DNA from 3 places in the Streptomyces sp. NPDC002573 genome. Region 2 is predicted to be linked to each of the others. Evidence: riboswitches for the same ligand, from Rfam matches in the RefSeq annotation. Region 2 holds a riboswitch; each other region holds the start of a gene.
What was found. Region 2 has a riboswitch for thiamine pyrophosphate ahead of thiO (glycine oxidase ThiO). Riboswitches for the same ligand answer to the same signal wherever they lie in the genome.

Region 1: it holds a riboswitch for thiamine pyrophosphate, as region 2 does, so the genes downstream of both, thiC (phosphomethylpyrimidine synthase ThiC) here and thiO (glycine oxidase ThiO) in region 2, are expected to answer to the same signal.
Region 3: it holds a riboswitch for thiamine pyrophosphate, as region 2 does, so the genes downstream of both, ACFYX0_RS34200 (thiamine ABC transporter substrate binding subunit) here and thiO (glycine oxidase ThiO) in region 2, are expected to answer to the same signal.

The regions. Positions count from the first base shown of each region.
Region 1 covers NZ_JBIARC010000034.1:14,899-22,139, forward strand. The annotation lists gene ACFYX0_RS28280 (YibE/F family protein) at 30-1,439, opposite strand; TPP riboswitch at 1,511-1,667, shown strand; gene thiC (phosphomethylpyrimidine synthase ThiC) at 1,660-3,462, shown strand; gene ACFYX0_RS28290 (hypothetical protein) at 3,833-4,330, shown strand; gene ACFYX0_RS28295 (NUDIX domain-containing protein) at 4,402-4,770, opposite strand; gene ACFYX0_RS28300 (hypothetical protein) at 5,034-5,906, opposite strand; gene ACFYX0_RS28305 (metallophosphoesterase) at 6,101-7,192, opposite strand.
Region 2 covers NZ_JBIARC010000002.1:249,303-256,543, reverse strand. The annotation lists gene pknB (Stk1 family PASTA domain-containing Ser/Thr kinase) at 1-1,418, opposite strand, end outside; gene ACFYX0_RS03280 (thiazole synthase) at 1,552-2,346, opposite strand; gene thiS (sulfur carrier protein ThiS) at 2,351-2,551, opposite strand; gene thiO (glycine oxidase ThiO) at 2,548-3,714, opposite strand; TPP riboswitch at 3,713-3,825, opposite strand; gene ACFYX0_RS03265 (NAD(P)/FAD-dependent oxidoreductase) at 4,047-5,273, shown strand; gene ACFYX0_RS03260 (Rv2175c family DNA-binding protein) at 5,423-5,788, shown strand; gene thiE (thiamine phosphate synthase) at 5,898-6,548, shown strand; gene metF (methylenetetrahydrofolate reductase [NAD(P)H]) at 6,670-7,241, shown strand, end outside.
Region 3 covers NZ_JBIARC010000050.1:51,407-58,647, forward strand. The annotation lists gene ACFYX0_RS34175 (hypothetical protein) at 1-685, shown strand, start outside; gene ACFYX0_RS34180 (VOC family protein) at 824-1,231, shown strand; gene ACFYX0_RS34185 (LAETG motif-containing sortase-dependent surface protein) at 1,487-2,146, shown strand; gene ACFYX0_RS34190 (ABC transporter ATP-binding protein) at 2,236-3,267, opposite strand; gene ACFYX0_RS34195 (ABC transporter permease) at 3,270-4,943, opposite strand; gene ACFYX0_RS34200 (thiamine ABC transporter substrate binding subunit) at 4,919-5,956, opposite strand; TPP riboswitch at 6,084-6,189, opposite strand; gene rlmN (23S rRNA (adenine(2503)-C(2))-methyltransferase RlmN) at 6,255-7,241, opposite strand, start outside.

The DNA.
Region 1 (7,241 bases), on a different contig from region 2:
AGGGTGGAGCTGGAGCGCGGCAGGGAGTCTCAGTGCTTGCGGCGGCGCCCTCTCCCGCCACGGGCCGGGACGGGAGCCGGGGCGGCGTCGAGTGTGGCCGGGCGGTCCGCCGAGACGACGATCGCCGCCAGGACCGTAGTCACCGGCACCGACGCGACCAGCCCGATCGAGCCGACCAGGGTGCGCACGATCTCCTCGGCGACCAGCTCGCTGCCCGCGACCGACACCACACTGCTATGCGCGATCGAGAAGAGCAGCAGCAGGGGCAGGGCGGCACCCGCGTACGCCAGGACGAGCGTGTTGACGACCGAGGCGATGTGGTCGCGGCCGATGCGGATGCCCGCGCGGTAGAGCCCTCGCCAGCCCATCGTCGGGTTGGCCTCGTGCAGCTCCCAGACCGCCGACGTCTGGGTCACCGTGACGTCGTCGAGCACGCCGAGGGATCCGATGATGACGCCGGCGAGCAGCAGGCCACTCATGTCGATGTGCGGGTACAGGCCGTGGATCAGGCCGGTGCTGTCGTCCGTGTTGCCGGTCAGCGCGGCCCAGCCGATGAACTCCGAGCCGAGAAGACCGATCAGCGACAGGGAGACGAGGGTGCCGAGCACCGCCACGGAGGTACGGGCCGACAGACCGTGGCACAGGTAGAGGGCGATCAGCATGATGGCGCTCGACCCGACCACGGCCACGAGCAGCGGATTCGAGCCATCCAGGATCGCGGGCAGGATGAAGAGGCTGAGCAGCAGAAAGCTGACGGACAGCGCGACGAGTGCCATGACCCCGCGCATCCGGCCCACGACCACCACCGCCACGGCGAAGATGCCGGCGAGCAGGGCCATGGGGAACGTGCGGTCCACATCGGTCACCGAGTACTGCAGTTCCTTCGGCGCGGAGGGCTCGTACGCGGCCACGACCTTCTCGCCCTGGTGCAGCTGTCGTGACTGGTCCGGCTGGACGATCTCCGTGAACGTACGGCCCTTGTCCTTGCCGGTGTCGACGCGGACGGTCGCCTTCTTGCAGGTGCCGGACGGTGTCTGCGGGGCCGACGAGCCGCCGGTGAGGGAGGTGTCGCCGATCGGGCCCCCACCCGAGGCGTTCACGGACTTGCAGTCCACCGCCACGACCGTGGTGACCGTGGCCTGTTGGGTCTGCTGGTCGAAGCCGACGCCGGAGCGCTTGTGCGACGGGACCCCGCCGGGCCACAGCACCACGAGACCGACGATGACCGCCACGGTGAACGGGATGAGGATCGCGGCGATGACCTTGCGCAGATGCCGCGACACGGGGGCCGCGGGGCCATGGCTGTGACTGTGGGAGTGGCCGTGTCCACCGCCGGGCCCGTGGCCGTGCCCGTCTCGGCGGCTGTGTCTGTCGTCCGGGCCATGGTGGTGCGGCGGCTCGGGCGACGGGTGCGAGGGGAGATGCTGCGTCGGGGGCACCGCCCGATCATCGCAAGAAGGCGCAGGGCCCACTGTTCAGCTCACCCAATTAGACGCTAGCGTGAAGGGACTTTTGCACACGCGGGAGCTCGGAGCACCGGGCTGAGAGGGCACTGACCTCCGTAGACGCGATGTTTCACGTGGAACATCAGCGAGTGGAGACGGCTGTGCCGACCGCTGAACCTGTTACCGGGTAATGCCGGCGTAGGGAGTAGGTCTTATGACCGTCAAGGACGTACGCACGCCTGCCTCCGCTCAGGAGGAAGAGCCCCAGGGGGCCGGGAAGTCCATCGGCTGGCACAAGGCGTATATCGAGGGTTCGCGCCCCGATCTGCGGGTGCCGGTCCGTCAAGTGCATCTCACCAACGGGCAGTCGGTCACCCTGTACGACACCTCCGGCCCGTACACAGATCCAGTAGCCGAGACCGACGTCCGCCGGGGCCTCGCGCCGCTGCGGGAGAACTGGATCATCGCTCGCGGCGACACCGAGGAGTACGCGGGTCGCCCCGTCCGTCCCGAGGACGACGGGATCAAGCACACCTCCCCGCGTGGAGGCCTGCGCAACCTCGACGCGGTGTTCCCGGGGCGCCCGCGTCAGCCGCGCCGCGGTCGCGAGCGCAACGCGGTGACGCAGCTCGCCTATGCGCGCCGCGGGGAGATCACGCCGGAGATGGAGTTCGTGGCTCTCCGGGAGAACGTTTCACCCGAGGTCGTCCGTGAGGAGATCGCGGCGGGCCGCGCGGTGCTGCCGGCCAACGTCAACCACCCGGAGATCGAGCCGATGATCATCGGCAAGCGGTTCCTGGTGAAGGTCAACGCCAATATCGGCAACTCCGCGGTGACCTCCTCCATCGAGGAGGAGGTCGAGAAGATGGCCTGGGCGACCCGCTGGGGCGCCGACACAGTCATGGACCTGTCCACCGGCCGCAACATCCACACCACCCGTGAGTGGGTGCTGCGCAACTCCCCCGTGCCGATCGGCACGGTGCCGCTCTACCAGGCGCTCGAGAAGGTCGATGGCAAGGCCGAGGAACTGACCTGGGAGATCTACAAGGACACGGTCGTCGAGCAGGCCGAACAGGGCGTGGACTACATGACAGTCCACGCGGGTGTGCGCCTGGCGTACGTGCCGCTGACGGCGAACCGCAAGACCGGCATCGTCTCGCGCGGCGGCTCGATCATGGCGGCGTGGTGCCTCGCCCACCACAAGGAGTCGTTCCTGTACGAGAACTTCGAGGAACTCTGCGAGATCCTCGCGGCCTACGACGTCACCTACTCGCTGGGCGACGGTCTGCGGCCGGGTTCGATCGCGGACGCCAACGACGAGGCACAGTTCGCGGAACTGCGCACCCTCGGGGAACTCGGCCGTGTGGCCAGGCGTTTCGACGTACAGACGATGATCGAGGGCCCGGGACACGTCCCGATGCACAAGATCAAGGAGAACATCGATCTGCAGCAGGAGATCTGCGATGAAGCTCCGTTCTATACGCTCGGCCCGCTGACCACGGACATCGCGCCGGCGTACGACCACATCACCTCCGGCATCGGTGCCGCCATGATCGCCTGGTGGGGCACGGCCATGCTCTGCTACGTCACGCCCAAGGAGCACCTGGGCCTGCCCGACCGTGACGACGTCAAGACCGGCGTCATCACCTACAAGATCGCCGCCCACGCGGCCGATCTCGCCAAGGGGCACCCGGGCGCGCAGGAGTGGGACGACGCGCTGTCCGACGCGCGGTTCGAGTTCCGCTGGGAGGACCAGTTCAACCTGGCCCTCGACCCGGACACGGCCCGCGACTTCCACGACGAGACCCTCCCCGCGGAGCCGGCCAAGACGGCTCACTTCTGCTCGATGTGCGGTCCGAAGTTCTGCTCCATGAAGATCAGCCGGGACATCACGCAGCGCTTCGGTGGTGCGACGGCTGAGGGCGCGTCGGCGCAGGAGGTCGCCGAGGGAATGCTCCAGAAGTCGAAGGAGTTCGCGGAGGCGGGGAACCGGGTGTACCTGCCTGTCGCCGACTGACGGCCAACGTGGCGCTGGGGCTCTCGAGGAGGGCTCCAGCGCAGTCCGGTGGACCGTCAAAATGGCTCGCGGATCGCCTCTGGGGTAAGCCACGATACTCGCGCCGCCTGGAGGAACACCTGCTCCTCTGGGCCCTGTGACCGGTGCTGTGGACGACGGGGCGGCTCGCGGACATCGTCCATGCCCTCTTGGCCGGGAGTGATGCGCATGGGTGGATTTCTGCGGTGCAACCTCTTTCACGGTGTCGATCACCTACAGGTGTACGAGGCACTGTCCGAGTTCTGGCAGGGCGAGGGATATCGACTCCCGCCCGCCGCGGAGAAGGCGACGGACGTTCTACACCCTGCACGAGCAGTACAACGGCTGGACCGTGCTGGAGTGGACGCGTGGCTGGGAATGGGAGCTGCGGCGGCGCGCGCAGTTCCATGTCTCGCGGACGTACGACTGTCCCGGACTGCTGACCTTCATGTACGACGGGGACTACTGGGGATACGAGCTCTTTCATCACGGCGCTGCGGTGGATCAGTTCGTCCAGTGGACCGACGGAGATCAGCATTTCTTCGACGATCGCCCTGTTCACGGGCGCCCGGAACTGCTGGTGGCGCAGTTCCCGGCGCTGAAGCTGGACCTGGAGCATGCTCGCGGCTATATCACCGGTTACGACTACGGCGACGAGTCGTACCCGGACTTCCTGTGGGAAGAGGACGATCCGTGGAACCGACCGGTCCGTGACGGCGACCTCTGGGGCCGTATGGAGGCCCAGGCCGTCTTCGACTTCTGGCGCTTCCTCGGGGCGGAACCGGCAGAACCCGGCACCGAACGCTTCGCATCGAACGTCTGGCAGCGGTTCACCACCGAGCAGCCGTAGCGACGCAGGGGCGGTGCCGTTGACCTCCTCGACCACGCGCCGGGCCGCCATCGGTGCTCGGGGCGGACCCGTTATCCGGCTCTCCATACCTCGACGTGGTCAAGCACGTAGTCGGAGAGTTCGGGGGGTTGAAGGCCGAGCGCCGTCACGGCCGGAGCATGCAGCGGGACCCGGGTCGGCTCGAAGTCACCCGTGTCCGGGGTGTCGAGCTCGGGACCGTTGCGGCGGTCCAGGCGCATCTCCAGCAAGTCGGCGAGGAAGTAGTGCTGGGTGACGGTGACGCTCTCGCCCGGTTTGGTCACCGTCAGGACCTCGGTGACGGGGCCGATCGTGGCCCCGATCTCCTCCATGACCTCGCGGCGCAGTGCCGCTTCGAGATCGGCGTCGTCGGGTTCGACGCTGCCCCCGACGGTCGTCCAGTACGGGAGCCGTCCGGCCACCCCCGGCGCAGGAACACCAGGTGATCACCGTCGAGCAGAATCGCGCGCACCTTGTGGCCGGACCCTCATGTCCATGGCGACAATGCGTTCGGCGGCGGGCGCAGGCTGAAGTACCGGCCCGCGGTCCCTTGTGAGGGGCGGGCCGGGCTTCGGCGGGTGGTTCGGGCCGGGGCGGTCCAGGGGACGGCCCGGGGTGCGGGAAGGCCCCATGGCCCCCTGCGCCGCCTGCTCGGCACGGCCGGCCGATTGTCGCGCGAGACCCGTCACTCCGGCTGGTGGTCGGGGCCTCCGAAGTCCGGGCTGGTGAAGTCCGGGCTGCTGAAGCTGGGACGCGTGCCCGCGGCGGGGCCGCTGTCGGGACTGCTGAAGCCCGGGCGGTCGTAGCCGAGGTGCGGGATACGGCTGGGAGCCGTCTCCGGTTCCTTCCGGCTCATCACGGCCGTGCCCGGGTCGGCGAGCGCCTCGCGGAGGAACGGCAGGATGCCGCGCTCCAGCAGGGCCGCGTGCCAGAGCTCCCGGGCCCGGGTCACCTCCGCGATCAACTCGCTCTGGGCGTCGGCATCGTGCGCCGACGAACTGTTGCGCAGGGCGGTCAGCAGCAGGCCGGTCGCGGCGACCAGGATCGCCGCCGCGGTGACCGCGCCGAAGACCCACCCTGTGGTCAGGAGGGTCCGGGCGAACGCCTGGTGCGGGTTGACCATCTTGAGGATGTAGCCCACGAGCAGGAAGATCGCCGCGGCGGCGCCGGCGAGGAACGGGGCGAGGACGGCGACTACGGCACCGGCTCCGGCGCTCGCCGTCGCCTCCCCCATCGTGGCGGCGAGTCCCTGGCCGTCCGCGTCCGGTTCCGTGGAGTCGCTGTCGTCGGTGCTCTCGTGGACGGGCGGGGTGGGTGGTGCCGGTCGGCGCATTTCCTCCCGCACCAGCACATAGTGCTGGTATTCGGCGGCTGCCGCGGCGGTGATGAGGGCGGTGGCGTTCAGTGCCATGGTGCGCAGCTGTTCGGCATTGAGCCGCTGTCCCACTGCGGCCAGTTCCGGGTGGTGTGGTGCGGAGCGCAGCGCCTCACCGAGGACCCGCTCATAGTCCTGGCGGTCCTCGCTCAGCAGGTGCTGCGGAACGCTGTTCATGTGCATCCCCCGATGCTCCGTAGGGCTGGTGGCTCGGCATGCTGACGAGCCGTCGGGCAGAAACGGAGGGGAGCCTGCTACGGATAAGCCGATGGTAGAGCGGCGACGGCACACGGTGACAGGGGGTTTCCAGAAATTGCCCCACGGCCCGGGCATTCCTCGGACGGCCCCCGTCCGGGAGATGCCTGCCCGGTGAATCCTCAGCTATCCAGGGGGAGTTGCTGGACCAGCAGCTTTCCGGCCATGGTCACGCCGCCGTCCATCGCGATCGCTAGTCCGTCCGCGTAGACGTGAGGACCTTCGACGACCGGACCCGAGGCGTCGTCGCCCTCCTCCGAGCCGACCTCGCCCAGCAGATAGGGGATGGGGCTGTGGCCGTGGACGATCCGCTGGCCGCCGTAGGTCCCCAGCAGGGAGCGCACGGCTTCGGCGCCCTCGTCCCGGAAGGAGAAGCGCTTGGTGAACTTCCGGAAGAGGTCCCACACCTCGTCCGCGTCATTGCGGGTGAGCGTCTCGTGGATGGTGTCGTTGACCGCTTCGATGGAGTCGCCGTAGTCGAGGTAGGCGGTGGTGTCGGAATGGACCAGGAGGTGGCCGTCGACCTCCTCCACCGCGTCGAGACGGGCCATCCACTGCAGATGGTGGTCCTGCAGACGGTCCATGTCCGTCTTCTGGCCGCCGTTGAGCAGCCAGGCGGCCTGGAAGGTCGCGGTCCCCGCGCCCGAGTGGACGGGTGTGTCGCCGAACCGCTTGGCGCCGAGCAGCAGCAGCTCGTGGTTGCCCATGAGCGCCTTGCAGTAGCCACCGGCCGCCGCCGCCTCCGCGGACAGCCGCATCACCAGGTCGATCACGCCGATGCCGTCGGGGCCGCGGTCGGTGAAGTCCCCGAGGAACCACAGCCTGGCCGTGCCCGCGGACCAGTTGCCCTGGGCGTCGATGAGCCCCTTCTCCTGGAGCGCCGCCATGAGCTGGTCGAGATAGCCGTGGACGTCCCCGACCACGAACAGCGGTCCGGGCCCTTCGGCGGGGAGCGGGGCGGGCTCGGACGCCGGGTCGACGGTCACCTGGAGCGTGTCGCCGCGGTTGATGACCGGGAGGTCCCGCTCGGTGGGCGTGTACGCGTCGGAGTAGCCGTGGGGGTAGGCCTCGGGGGGTGCGACGGGTCCGGGGACCTCGCCGGGGGGCGTGCTCTGCGCGTACGGGCCGGTCTCGTGGACGTACGCGGGCACCCGGAAGTCACGCAACGTCGCTGCCCGCTCCGCCTCGGGTCCCTGACCGGCCCCCTGAGTCATCGACCCCTCCACCATCGCGCCGCATCTGCACCGCATCGGACTGCCTGGT
Region 2 (7,241 bases):
GTGACCATGCCCGGGACCAGGCCGGCCTTCGTCAGCCGCTCCTGGGCCCTGGCCACAGGGTCGCCCTTCACATCGGGCACCTGCACCGTCTCGGGGCCGTCCGAGACGGTCAGCGTCACCGAGTCGTGGGAGCGGATCCGCTCGCCCGCGGACGGATCGGTGCTGATCACCGTGCCCTGCCGCACCGTGTCGCTGTAGGCGTGCCGGACCTGACCGACCTCCAGGTCGGCCCGCTTCAGCCGGGTCCGCGCCTCGGCCTCGGTCTTCGCCAGCAGCGGCGGCACCTTGGTGAACTGGCCCGAGTTGATGTACCAGACACCCGCACCGACGCCGAACACCACGAGCGCGGCGAGGACGAGCGCGAGCAGCCGACGGGGGCGCGCGGGGCGTGCGGCGGGCTCGGACGGCGGGGTCTGCAGCACGCTCGTCCGGTTGAGCACGGCCGTGTGGTGGGCGGAGTCCTCGCCGTCCACGGGGCGGACCGGCAGCAGCCGCGGGATCACGCTCGTACGGTCCCCGGCGTTGTCGTGCTCCGCGGCGAGGGCGCCCGGAGGCACGGCGTCCAGCTGCTCCGCGGTGAGCTCGCTGCGCGCGTCGAGCACCTGCCCGAGCAGCGCCACCGCATCGCCCGGACGCAGCTCGGGGCTGCGGGCGGTCGCCGCCGTGACCAGCTCGTCGAGCTCGATCGCCAGCCCCGGCACGGCGGCCGACGGCGGCGGTACGTCCTCGTTCAGATGCTGGTAGAGCACCTGGGCGGGGGAGTCGCCGCCGTGCGGCTTGGCGCCGGTCAGCATCTCGTACAGCACCACCCCGCACGCGTACACATCGACCCGGGGGTCGGCCGTGCCGTGTTCTATCTGCTCCGGGGCGAGATAGGAGACGGTGCCGAGGACGGCGCCCGTGGTGTTCGTGACGGTGTCGACGGCCCGGACGAGACCGAAGTCGGCCACCTTGACCCGGCCGTCGTCGCCTATCAGGACGTTCTCCGGCTTCATGTCCCGGTGCACGAAACCGGCGCGATGCGCGGCGCCGAGCGCGGCGAGCACCGGTTCCAGGATGTCCAGGGCGGCTCGCGGCTGCAGCGCCCCCCGCTCGCGCAGCACGTCCCGCAGGGTGCAGCCCGCGATGTACTCCATGGCGAGATAGACGTAGGACCCGTCGGCGCCCTGGTCGAAGACCTGCACCACATTGGGGTGGGCCAGCCGCGCGACCGACTTGGCCTCGCGGATGAAGCGGTCCACGAAGGTCGCGTCGGCCGCCAGCGCCGGGTGCATCACCTTGAGCGCGAGGATGCGGTCGAGGCGGGTGTCCAGGGCCCGGTAGACCGTGGCCATCCCGCCGATCGCGATCCGCGCGTCGACGCGATAGCGGCCGTCGAGCACCTGCCCGACGAGAGGGTCCTGAAGGGTCGTATCCACGCTGGTGAGTCTACGAGGGACCACTGTCGGTCCCCTCCGCTCCCGCTTGCCCGGAGCATGACTGCAGCCGAGCTGTGACGCGGACCGCACGCGGCCCGGCCGTCCCCGCGCCGGGTACGGCCGGGCCGGGGTCTCAGAAGGCGGGCCGCTCCGGGTCCAGGCGCGCCAAGCCCTCCGTCGGGGACGACGCCTCCGCGAAGTGCCGGCGCGGGATGCGCCCCGCCCGCCGGGCCATGCGGCCCGCCTCCACGGCGTGCCGCATGGCCTCCGCCATCAGGACCGGTTCCTGCGCCCGGGTGACGGCCGAGGCGAGCATCACCCCCGCGCACCCCAGCTCCATGGCCAGGGCCACGTCCGAGGCCGTGCCCGCACCCGCGTCCAGGATCACCGGCACGTGCGCGTGCTCGACGATCAGCTGGAAGTTGTGCGGATTGCGGATGCCGAGTCCGGAGCCGATCGGCGAGCCGAGCGGCATGATCGCCGCGCAGCCGACGTCCTCCAGCTTCCGGGCGAGGACCGGATCGTCGTTCGTGTACGGCAGCACGGTGAAACCGTCGTCGACCAGGGTCTCGGCCGCGTCCAGCAGCTCGATCGGGTCGGGCAGCAGGGTCCGCTCGTCGGCGATGACCTCCAGCTTCACCAGATCCGTGCCGAGCGCCTCGCGCGCGAGACGGGCGGTGAGCACCGCCTCGCCCGCGGTGAAGCAGCCCGCCGTGTTGGGCAGCACCCGGATCCCGAGCCGGTCGAGCACGGACAGCACCGAACCGTGCACCGAGGCGTCTACGCGGCGCATCGCGACCGTCGTCAGCTCCGTGCCGGACGCCACCAGCGCCCGTTCCATGACGTCGAGGCTCGGCGCGCCGCCGGTCCCCATGATCAGCCGGGAGGAGAACGTCGTGCCACCGAGGACGAAGGGATCGTCGGCCATGGGATCAGCCTCCTTGGACGGCGGTGAGGACCTCGACGCGATCACCCTCGTGGAGGGCGGTCGACGGCCACTGCGTGCGCGGGACGACGGTTTCGTTGAGGGCGGCGGCCACTCCCGAGCGGGCACCGGTGAGGGCCTGTACGACGGCGTCGAGCGCCGTGCCGGGAGCGAACTGGCGGGACTCTCCGTTGACCGAGATGTTCATGCGGGCTGCTCCGTGAGCGCGGTGGCGGCGAACCGCCGGGGGGTGAAGGGGCGCGCCTCGTCCGGGAGGTCGCCCGTGGTCAGAACGTGGGCCATGACGTCGCCGGTCACCGGGGTGAGCAGGACGCCGTTGCGGTAGTGGCCGGTGGCCAGCAGCAGGCCGTCCAGCTCGGTCGGGCCGAGCAGCGGCGCGTTGTCCGGGGAGCCCGGGCGCAGTCCGGCCCGGGTCTCGGTGAGGGGCAGCTCGGTGATCCCGGGGACCAGCTCGTGCGCGTCGCGCAGCAGCTCGTAGACCCCGCCCGCGGTGACCGTCGTGTCCCAGCCCAGCTCCTCGCTGGTCGCGCCGACCACCAGCTCGCCGTTCTCGCGCGGCACCAGGTAGAGGTGGCCGCCGCGGACGACGGCGCGCACGGTACGGCTCAGGAACGGGGCGTACCGCTTCGGCACGGTCAGCCGCAGCACCTGCCCCTTCACGGGCCGTACGGGCGGCAGCACCTCGTCGGGCACCCCCGCGAGCTGCCCGCTGAGGCTGCCCGCGGCGAGCACCACCTGCTCCGCGGCCAGGTCGGTGCCGTCGGCGGTCCTGAGGCCGGCGACCCGCCCCCGCAGCACCGTCAGCCGCTCGGCCCAGCCCCGGTGGAAGCCGACCCCGGCCCGTTCACAGGCCGTGACCAGCGCCGCGACCAGCCGCCGCGGGTCGATCTGGTGGTCGCCGTCGACCTTGAGCCCGCCGCGCACCCCGGGGGCGAGCATCGGCTCCAGGCGTCGGCAGTCACGGCCGCTCAGCCATTCCGACGCAAGGCCGGAGCGCTGCTGGAGGGCATGCAGGTCCCGCAGATCGGCGCGGTCGTCGGCGTCCAGCGCGACGGCGAGCGTGCCGCACCGGCGGTATCCGAGGTCCAGACCGGTGGCCTCGGTCAGCTCGGCGGCGAAGTCCGGGTAGCGCCGTGCGGACTCCAGGTTGAGCGCGAGCAGCGTCTGCTCGCCGTAGTGCAGTTCGGTCACGGCGGCCAGCATCCCCGCGGCCACCTGGGCGGCGCCGCCACCCGGAGCGGGGTCGACCACGGTCGTGGCGAGCCCGCGCTGCGCGGCGCGCCAGGCCGTGACGAGTCCGATGATCCCGCCCCCGACGACGAGGACGTCCGAGGTACGTATGGGTGACATGGGCGTTCAGCCCCCTCCCTTCGCCGGCATGATCCGGATCAGGTTCGTACGGTCGGAGGCCGGCCAGCCTCCCTCTCAGCCCGGTGCGTCCGGGCTCCCGCGAGTGCTTGTACGGGGGCCACCCTAATCCGTGCCCGTCCGCGCCGGTAAGGGAGCCTCCCGGGGGGGCCGAGGTTGTCCGGAGCCGCGGCGGGTAGGCGCAAGGGGACCGCCCCGGTCGCCGGCAGGCAGGGCTCGGGCGGGATCGCGGCAGGCAGCGGGACGAGTGCTGTGCAGCAGGTCACTCAGCATGCCCGCTGACTGACACATTGTCAGTTGGCTAGGGTGATCAGGTGAGCGAGCAGACGCAGGAACGGGGCGATTCGGCACGGCGCGTCGTCGTCGTGGGTGCGGGCATGGCCGGGGTGCAGACCGCGGTCGCGCTGCGCGAACAGGGGTTCACCGGCCGGGTGACGCTGATCGGTGCGGAGCCGCACCAGCCGTACGACAGGCCGCCGCTGTCCAAGGCCGTGCTGCTCGGCAAGGCCGAGGGCTCCGCCTTCGACGTCGACTTCGAGGCCCTCGGCATCGAGCTGCGGCTGGGCTGCGAGGTGGTCGGCCTGCGCACCGCCGACCACGAGCTGGACACCGTGGAGGGACCCGTCGCCTACGACGTGCTGGTCCTCGCCACCGGAGCGGAACCGATCCAGCTGCCCGGCGCGGAAGGCGTCCCCGGGGTGCATCTGCTGCGCACGCTGGACGACGCCGAGCGGCTGCGGCCGGTCCTCGCCGAACAGCACGACATCGTGGTCGTGGGCGCGGGCTGGATCGGTGCCGAGTTCGCCACCGCGGCGCGCGAGGCGGGCTGCACCGTGACCGTGGTGGAGGCCGCCGACCGGCCGCTCGCGGGGGCGCTGCCCGCGGAGGTGGCCGCCCCGATGGCGGCCTGGTACGCGGACAGCGGGGCGGAACTGCGCACCCACGCGCGCGTGGACCGCATCGAGTCCGGGGCCGTGGTGCTCGACGACGGGTCCCGGGTGCCGGCGGACGCGGTGGTCGTGGGCATCGGGGCACGTCCGGCCACGGCGTGGCTCGCCGGCTCGGGCGTCGAGCTGGGCGCGCACGGGGAGGTGCTGGCCGACGAGCACCTGCGCACCTCGGTGCCGGACGTGTACGCCGTCGGGGACTGCGCGTCCTTCCCGTCGGGGCGGTACGAGCAGCGCCTGCTGGTCCACCACTGGGACAACGCCCTCCAGGGCCCGCGCACGGTGGCCGCGAACATCATCGGGGAGACCCCGATGGCGTACGACCCCGTGCCGTACTTCTGGTCGGAGCAGTTCGGCCGCTTCGTCCAGTACGTGGGCCACCACGCCGCGGCCGACACGACCGTCTGGCGCGGGAGCCCGCAGGGTGCCGCCTGGGCCGTGTGCTGGCTGCGCTCGGGCAGCCTGGTGGGCCTGCTGGCGGTGGGCCGCCCCCGGGACCTGGCGCAGGGCCGCCGGCTGATCGAGTCGGGCACCCCGATGGACCCGGAGCTGCTGGCGGACGCGTCGCGCCCGCTGAAGGAGGCGACGGCGTAGGGGCAGGTCCCGGGCGCCGCGTCCCGGCCCGCCCATGCCCCCGTTCGCGGGACGGCGGGGGCCCTCCGTGTCCACCGCCGGAGGCAACCGGCACTCTGCCGGAGGTGCCCCGCTTCCGACTGTCAGTCCGGGATGGCACGCTTGATCCCGTGACCGAGATTGACGCAAAGATTGATGCTCTCGTCCCCGGCTGGCTCACCCTCCCCGACATCGCCGAGGCACTCGACGTCGAGGTGACCCGCGTGCGGCAGCTGGTCAAGGAGGGCCAGCTCGTCGCCGTACGCCGTGGCGAGAACCGCGCACTGCACGTCCCCGACGCCTTCATCGACGGGGACAAGGTGGTCAAGGGCCTGTCCGGGACCCTGACCCTCCTGCGGGACGACGGCTTCACGGTCGAAGAGATGATCGAGTGGCTGTTCACCTCCGACCCGACCCTCCCCGGCACCCCCGCGCAGGCCCTCAGGGAGAATCGCGGCACGGAGGTGAAGCGCCGCGCTCAGGCGCTCGCCGTCTGATCCGATCGAGAACAACCGTCCGGCGTACGGGCCGCGGGTCCACGGGCCCCGGCCTCGGGCCGACCGCGCCCGCCGCGGCCCGTACGCCACCGACCCCGGGGGACCCATCGTGCCCGACACCGCCCGCACCGCCCGGCTCGCCGACGCCCGCGTCTATCTGTGCACGGACGCCCGCACCCGCCAGGGCGACCTCGCCGAGTTCCTCGACGCGGTCCTGGCCGGGGGCGTCGACATCGTGCAGCTGCGCGACAAGGGCATGGAGGCGGCCGAGGAACTGGAGCACCTGGCGGTCTTCGCCGACGCCTGCGCCCGCCACGGCAAGCTGCTCGCGGTGAACGACCGCGCGGACGTCGCCCACGCCGCCGCCTCGGACGTCCTGCACCTCGGCCAAGGCGACCTGCCCGTCCCCGCGGCCCGCGCCGTCCTAGGCGACGAGGTCCTCATAGGCCGCTCGACGCACTCCGTGGCGGAGGCCGAGTCCGCCGCCGTCCAGGACGGCGTGGACTACTTCTGCACCGGGCCCTGCTGGCCCACCCCCACCAAGCCCGGCCGCCCCGCCCCGGGCCTCGACCTGGTCCGGCACACCGCCGCGGTGGGCACCGACCGGCCCTGGTTCGCCATCGGAGGCATCGACCTCGGCAATCTGGACCAGGTACTGGAGGCCGGCGCCCGCCGGGTGGTCGTCGTCCGCGCGATCACGGAGGCGACCGACCCCGGCGCCGCGGCGGCGGAGTTCGCGAAGCGGCTGCGGACGGCGTAGAACGGCCGGTTCGTCGGCCCGACCATGCGCGGATGTCCGACTGGTGGACAACAGCGCGACAATTCCGGCAAATCTCCAGCGTCCGGTTGGGGGACCGCCTCCCCCTGGCTAACCTGCGACTATGGCCCTCGGAACCGCATCCACGAGGTCTGATCGCGCGCGAACGGTGCGTGACATCCTCGCCACCGGTAAGACGACGTACTCGTTCGAGTTCTCGGCGCCGAAGACCCCCAAGGGCGAGCGGAACTTGTGGAGCGCGCTGCGCAGGGTCGAGGCGGTGGCCCCGGACTTCGTCTCCGTGACCTACGGCGCGGGCGGTTCGACCCGCGCGGGCACGGTGAGGGAGACCGAGCAGATCGTCGCCGACACGACGCTGACCCCGGTCGCCCACCTCACCGCGGTCAACCACTCCGTCGCGGAGCTGCGCAACATCGTCGGCCAGTACGCGGACGCCGGGATCCGCAACATGCTCGCCGTCCGCGGCGATCCGCCCGGCGACCCGATGGGCGACTGGGTCCCGCACCCCAAGGGCCTGGCCTACGCGGCCGACCTGGTCCGGCTCATCAAGGAGGCGGGCGACTTCTGTGTGGGCGTCGCCGCCTTCCCCGAGATGCACCCGCGCTCCAGCGACTGGGACACGGACGTCTCGCACTTCGTCGACAAGTGCCGGGCCGGCGCCGACTACGCGATCAC
Region 3 (7,241 bases), on a different contig from region 2:
CGGCGGCGACGACGCCCCCGAGGACCTGGCCGCCGCTCTGTCGGACGACGTCGTGTCCGACCTGGCCCCCGCGGCCGGGCCCGCGCCGGGCGGACTGCCCTGGGGTGTGGCCGCGATCGCCGCGGGGCTCGCCGTGGAGGCGCACGCGAGCGGCTCGGGCGGGGCGCTGCGCTTCCGGCTGCCCGGCGGGGTCGCGGGCGGTCCCGCCGGGGTCCTGGTGGGCTGGGCGCTGACCGCGCTGGGGCTGGCCCTGGTCGGTCCGGCCCTGGCGTATCTGTGCGGCCGGCTGCTGGAGGCCGTGCGTCCGGGCGCCGTACGGCTGCTCGCGGGGCGCGGACTGCAGCGGGAGGCGGCGCGGATCGGGCGGCCGCTGGGCGTGGTGTGCGCGGTGGCCTCGGGGGCGTACGCCATGACGGCGCCCTACGCCGGTGCGCGGCTGTCCTTCGGGCCGCTCACCACGCTGGGTGCGCTGGTCGTGGTGGGGTGCGCGCTGACGACGCTGGTGACGGCGGCGATCGAGGCGCGGCGGGCGCGCGCCGAGACGGTGGCCGCGCTGGTGCGGCTGGGCGCCCCCGCCACGTTGCTGCGCAGCGCGGCACTGCTCCGGGCGGGCGCCCTGGCCCTGGTGTTCGCGCCGCTGACCTGGGCCGTCGCGGAGCTGGCCGCCATGCCGCTGAGGGGCTGAGCCCGCCCGGGAGAACTTTTTGAAGAAAGAGGGCCGTGCGCCGATGAGTTTCGCCGCGGCCCGCGGTCTCTTCCTCCGTACGGGCCGCCGCACGGAGCGCAACACCGTACACACCGTCACATCACCAGGAGACCGCTCATGTACCAGCAGATGATCTTCGTGAACCTGCCCGTCGTCGACGTCGAGGCGTCGAAGAAGTTCTTCACCGAGCTGGGTTACACGATCAACCCGCAGTTCACCACGGACGACTGCGCCTGTGTCGTCATCAGCGACACCATCATCGCGATGATGCTCAGCAAGCAGCGCTACGCCGACTTCACCAAGAAGGCCATCGCGGACGCGACGAGGACCAGCGAGGTGCTGCTGTGTCTCAGCGCCGAGAGCCGGGAGAAGGTCGACGAGCTGGTGGACCGGGCGCTCGCGGTGGGCGGTTCGGTCGCCGGGGAGACGCAGGACCACGGCTTCATGTACGGCCGTTCCTTCGACGACCTGGACGGCCACACCTGGGAGGTCGTGTGGATGGACCCCGCGGCCGTCCAGGGCTGAGCCCGCGCAGGTGAACGGGGTGCCACTGCGGGGGAAGTCGGTGTGGTCCGGCGGCTGTTCAAACGTCACGGCTGTTAATGACACGGCAAAGACGGGTGTCATGCCGGACATCGGCGTTGACAGCGCTTAGCCGCCGCTTATAAACCTGTTAGCCTGGTGGGGACGCTGTTGTTGGGGCAACGTCCCTGAAACCCCCCGCAGTTGCGCATCACGCGAAGGGCAATCGTGTCCATATCCTCCCGTACCGCACGATCAGTGCGCATCCTCGGCGTCGCCTCCGCCACCGCCGCGCTCGCACTCGGCGTCGCCGGCAACGCGCTCGCCTGCAACATCCGTGACTTCTCCGCCGTCGCGTCCTGCGACACCAAAGGCAAGGGCGTCATCACGGTCACGGACACGGACGCTTCCGGCAAGGAAGCGACCGTCACGGTCTACCTGGAGTTGAACGGCGCCGACGCGAAGCAGGTCGGCGAGCAAACGGTCAAGGGCACCAAGGAAGGTGCGACCGTCTCCTTCTCCGAGGACTGGGCGCCGAAGGCCCAGTACCGCATCCACGTCAACGCGAACAACGGCCAGGTCAACGAGGACGTCTCGCCGAACCTGACCACGCCGGACAAGGCCTGCACCACTTCGGAGACCGCCCCTCCGGCCAGCACTCCCCCGGCCTCGGAGACCCCGAAGCCGTCGGCCACCCCGTCCGCCTCGGAGTCCACCCCGGTGCAGTCGGCGAGCTCGCCCGCCGCTCCGGCCGGTGACAACTCCCCCTCGCCCGCGGCCGGCACCTCCAACCTCGCCGAGACCGGTGCCAGCTCCAGCACGCCGATGATCGCCGGTATCGCCGCCGGTCTGGTCGTCATCGGTGGCGGCGCGGTCTTCTTCGGCATGCGCCGTCGTGGCGCGTCGAAGAGCAACTGACGCACGCGGCAAGCCCGTACGAACGCAACGGCCCGCCCCGGGAGGGGCGGGCCGTTGCGCGTGCCCGGCACCGGACGGCCGGTGCCCGGCTACGGGGCGGATCCGTCCCCGAGGACGACGACCTCGGCCGCGTCGAACACCACCCCGGTCTCGTCGCCGGGCTCCGGTGCGGCCCGTAGCGGACATGCCGTCTCCAGCGCGGGTGCCTGCTCGGGCTGGAGTCTGACGGCGACATGGGTGCCGCGGAAGGTGCGTGCGGTCACCGTGCAGCGCAGTCCTTCGGGGACGGGCACGAGCCGTACTCCGGCGGGCCGTACGAGCAGGCCGCGCGGCCCCTGCGGGGAGCCCTCCGGGACGGGGACCTTGCCCCACGGCGTGTCCGCGGCCTCGCCGGAGACCGTCGCCTCCACCACGTTGTCGAAGCCGAGGAAGCGTGCCACGAACGCGTCCGCGGGCCGCTGCCAGACCTCAAGGGGCGTACCGGACTGGGCGATCCGCCCCTCGCGCATCACCACGACCCGGTCCGCGAGCGCGAAGGCCTCGCCCTGGTCGTGGGTGACCGCGAGCACGGTCGTCCCCAACCGGCCGAACAGCTCCCGCAGTTCGCCGACCAGGCGCTCCCGCAGCGACCGGTCGAGCTGGCCCAGCGGCTCGTCCAGCATCAGCAGCCGGGGCCGGGGAGCGAGCGCACGGGCGAGCGCCACGCGCTGCTGCTCACCGCCGGAGAGCGTGGCGACGGCCCGTCCCGCGGCCCCGGGCAGCCCGACGAGGTCCAGCAACTCCCCCACGCGCCCGTCCCGTTCGCCGCGCGAGACGCCCTGCATCCGCAGCCCGAAGGCGACGTTCCCGCCCACGTCCCGCTGCGGGAACAGCTGGTGGTCCTGGAACATCAGCCCCACCCCGCGCCGGTGCGCAGGCACCCCGGCCAGATCGCGGCCGTCGAGCACCACCCGCCCGGAGTCCAGCGGCTGCAGCCCGGCCACGGTCCGCAGCAGCGTCGACTTGCCGCCGCCGCTGGGCCCGAGCACGCACACCACCTCGTGCTCGGCGACCGCGAGGTCGACCCCGTCGAGCGCGGTGCCTCCCCGGAACCGTACGGTCGCCCGCTCAAGCGTGAGCATCGTCAGAACTCCCCCGTCCGATCGGTCCGCAACCGCTCCAGGACCAGCAGCGCCACCGCGCACACCACCATCAGGATCGTCGAAAGGGCCATCGCCTGGCCGTAGTTGAGGTCGCCGGGCCGAGCGAGCAGCCGCGCCACCGCGACGGGCAGCGTGGGGTTGCCGGGCCGGGCGATGAACACGGTCGCCCCGAACTCCCCCAGTGACACCGCGAACGCGAACCCGGCCGCGATCAGCAGCGCCCGCCGCACGATCGGCAGGTCGACCTCCCGCCACACCCGCCACGGCGACGCCCCGAGCACGGCCGCCGCCTCCCGCAGCCGCTCGTCCACGGCCCGCAGCACGGGCAGCATGGTCCGTACCACGAAGGGGGCGCCCACCAGAGCCTGCGCGAGCGGCACCAGGATCCAGGAACCGCGCAGGTCCAGCGGCGGCCGGTCGAGGGAGATCAGGAACCCGAAGCCGACGGTCACGGCGGACACGCCCAGCGGCAGCATCAGCAGCGCGTCGAAGCCCCGCACCAGACGGCCGGCGTCCCGGCGGGTGAGGGCCGCGGCGGCGAGCGAGCCGATCAGCACGGCGATGAGCGTGGCGGCGGCGGCGTACGCGAGCGAGTTGCCGATCGCGTTGACCGGCGCGACGAGGAAGGTCCCGCCGTCCGCGTGCGTCAGGGCCGCGTAGTACGCGAACCCGGGCGCCTCGAGCGACCGGGCGACGAGCACGGCGAGCGGCAGGACGAGCAGGACGGCGACGGTGGCGAGGACCGAGACGAGCAGCGCCCACTGGCCGGCACCACGCGGTCTGCGCGCCGTGCGGGACGCGTCGACCAGCCGGAGCGCGCTCTCCCGGCGGCGCACGGTCCAGGCGTGCACCACGAGGATCGCGCCCACCGCCAGGAACTGCACGATCGTCAGCACGGCCGCTGTGGACAGGTCGAAGAGCTCGGAGGTCTGCCGGTAGATCTCCACCTCCAGGGTGGAGAAGGTGGGGCCGCCCAGGATCTGCACCACACCGAACGAGGTGAAGGTGAACAGGAAGACCATGAGGCCGGCGGCGGCCACCGCCGGACCCAGGGCGGGCAGCGTCACTGTCCGCCAGGCGGCGGCGCGGGAGGCGCCGAGCACCCGCGCGGCCTCCTCCTGGCGCGGGTCGAGCTGCGCCCACAGGCCGCCGACCGTGCGCACGACGACCGCGTAGTTGAAGAAGACATGCGCGAGCAGGATGGCCCACACGGTGGTGTCGAGCCGCACGCCCCACAGGTCGTCGAGGAGTCCGCCGCGGCCGACGAGCGCCAGGAAGGCCGTGCCGACGACCACCGTGGGCAGCACGAACGGGACGGTGACGACCGCGCGCAGCAGCTGCTTGCCGGGGAACTCCAGCCGGGCGAAGACATAGGCGCCGGGCAGCGCCACCAGCAGGGTGAGCGCGGTGGACACGAGCGCCTGCCAGGTGGTGAACCACAGCACATGCCGGATGTCCGGCTGTGCGAGCACGTCCGCCAGGCGCCCGAGGCGCCACACCCCGTCGACGCGCAGACCGCGCGCGACGATGGCGGCGACGGGGTAGGCGAAGAAGACCGCGAAGAACACGACGGGCAGCGCCATCAGCCCGAGGCGCGCCGCACCGCCCCGGTTCGCCCGCTTCCTCGGGGCTACTTCAGTACGAGCGACGTCCACGACCTGACCCACTGGTCACGGTTGGCGGCGATCTTCGTCGGCGCCATGGTCTCGGGGTTCTTGGCCGCGGGCCCGTACTCGGTGAACTCGGCGGGCACCCGCGCGCCCTGCACGACCGGGTAGACGTACATGTTGAGCGGCATGTCCTCCTGGAACCTCCTGCTGATCAGGAAGTCGAGGAACGCCTCGGCGCCTTTGGGGTTGTGAGCGTTGCTCAGCAGCCCCGCGAACTCGATCTGGCGGAAGCAGGTGCCGGTCGCGACGCCGGTCGGCGCGGTCGTGGGCCGCGGCTTGGCGTAGACGACCTCGGCGGGCGGGGAGGAGGCGTACGACACGACGAGCGGCCGGTCGCCGCCCGACTTCCTGCCACCGGCCGAACCGGAGAACTCCTGGTCGTAGGCCTGCTCCCAGCCGTCGACCACCTTCACGCCGTTGTTCTTGAGCTTGTTCCAGTACTCCTGCCAGCCCTTGTCGCCGTACTGTGCGGCGGTGCCGAGCAGGAAGCCGAGGCCCGGCGAGGAGGTGGCGGCGTTCTCGGTGACGAGGAGGTTCTTGTAGGCGGGCTTGACGAGGTCGTCGAAGGAGGCCGGCGGGGCGAGCTTGTGGTCGGCGAAGTACTTCTTGTCGTAGTTGACGCAGATGTCGCCGTAGTCGATCGGGGTGACCCGGTGCTTGTCCCCGTCCAGCTGGTACTGCGCGCCGACCTGGTCGAGTCCCTTGGCCTTGTAGGGCTGGAAGAGCCCGTTGTCGAGGGCCCGGGACAGCAGCGTGTTGTCGACGCCGAAGAAGGCGTCGCCCTGCGGGTTGTCCTTGGTGAGGATCGCCTTGTTGACGGCTTGGCCCGCGTCGCCGTCCGGGAGGACCTTGACGTGGTAGCCGGACTCCTTCTCGAACGCCGCGATGACGCTCTTGGAGGCGGCCCATGAGTCGTGGCTGACGAGGGTCACGGTCTTGGGATCGCCGCCGCTCCCTGCGGTGGAGCCGGACGATCCGCACGCGGACAGCGTGACCATGCCCAGCCCGACGGCGACGGCCGCGAACTGCTTGCCGGTGATGCCCACTGATTTCCTCCTGGAGGTGACCAGGAAGAGACGCGGCCCTGCCCGGGAACCCCGAAAAGTCCCGGGCAGGGCGCAACAGCTCGAGTGAAGACCGAACTCCCTACCCAGAATGACCTGGGCGAGGTTCAGAGGGTCTGCGGGCTCTCCCGCACTCTCAGCGCTGTGGCGCTCCCCTGTCGGAATATGCAGATATGAACAGCCATGAACAGCTATGACTGATTACGGACTACGAGATAGGACGGCCATCAGACTACCGCTCGATGGCCGCCAGCTGACCACACGCTCCGTCGATCTCCTGGCCCCGGGTGTCCCGGATGGTCGCCGGCACTCCATGGGCTGCGATCGCCTCGACGAACGCCTTCTCGTCCTCGGGCCGCGACGCGGTCCACTTGGAGCCGGGCGTCGGGTTGAGCGGGATCAGATTGACGTGCACGGGCCTGCCCTTGAGCAGCCGGCCGAGCCGGTCACCGCGCCACGCCTGGTCGTTGATGTCCCGGATCAGGGCGTACTCGATGGACAGCCGGCGCCCGGACCTCTCGGCGTACTCGAACCCGGCGTCGAGGACCTCGCGTACCTTCCACCGCGTGTTGACGGGCACGAGGGTGTCACGCAGCTCGTCGTCCGGTGCGTGCAGCGAGATCGCGAGACGGCACTTGAAGCCCTCGTCGGCGAAGCGGTGGATGGCCGGCACCAGGCCCACGGTCGACACGGTGATCCCGCGCTGCGACAGCCCGAGCCCGTCCGGCGCGGGGTCGGTGAGGGCGCGGATGGCGCCGACGACGCGCTTGTAGTTGGCGAGGGGCTCGCCCATGCCCATGAAGACGATGTTGGACAGCCGCGCCGGGCCACCGGGGATCTCACCGTCGCGCAGCGCCCGCATGCCGTCCACGATCTGGTGCACGATCTCCGCGGTGGACAGGTTGCGGTCGAGGCCGGCCTGACCGGTGGCGCAGAACGGGCAGTTCATACCGCAGCCGGCCTGGGAGCTGATGCACATGGTGACCCGGTCTGGGTAGCGCATCAGCACGGACTCCACGAGCGTCCCGTCGAAGAGCCGCCACAACGTCTTGCGGGTGGTCTCCTGGTCGGTCGACAGATGCCGTACGACGGTCATCAGCTCCGGGAGCAGTGCCTCCTGGAGCCTGCCGCGAGAGGTGGCGGGGATGTCGGTCCACTGCTCCGGGTCGTGCGAGTACCGCGCGAAGTAGTGCTGCGAGAGCTGCTTGGCGCGGAACGG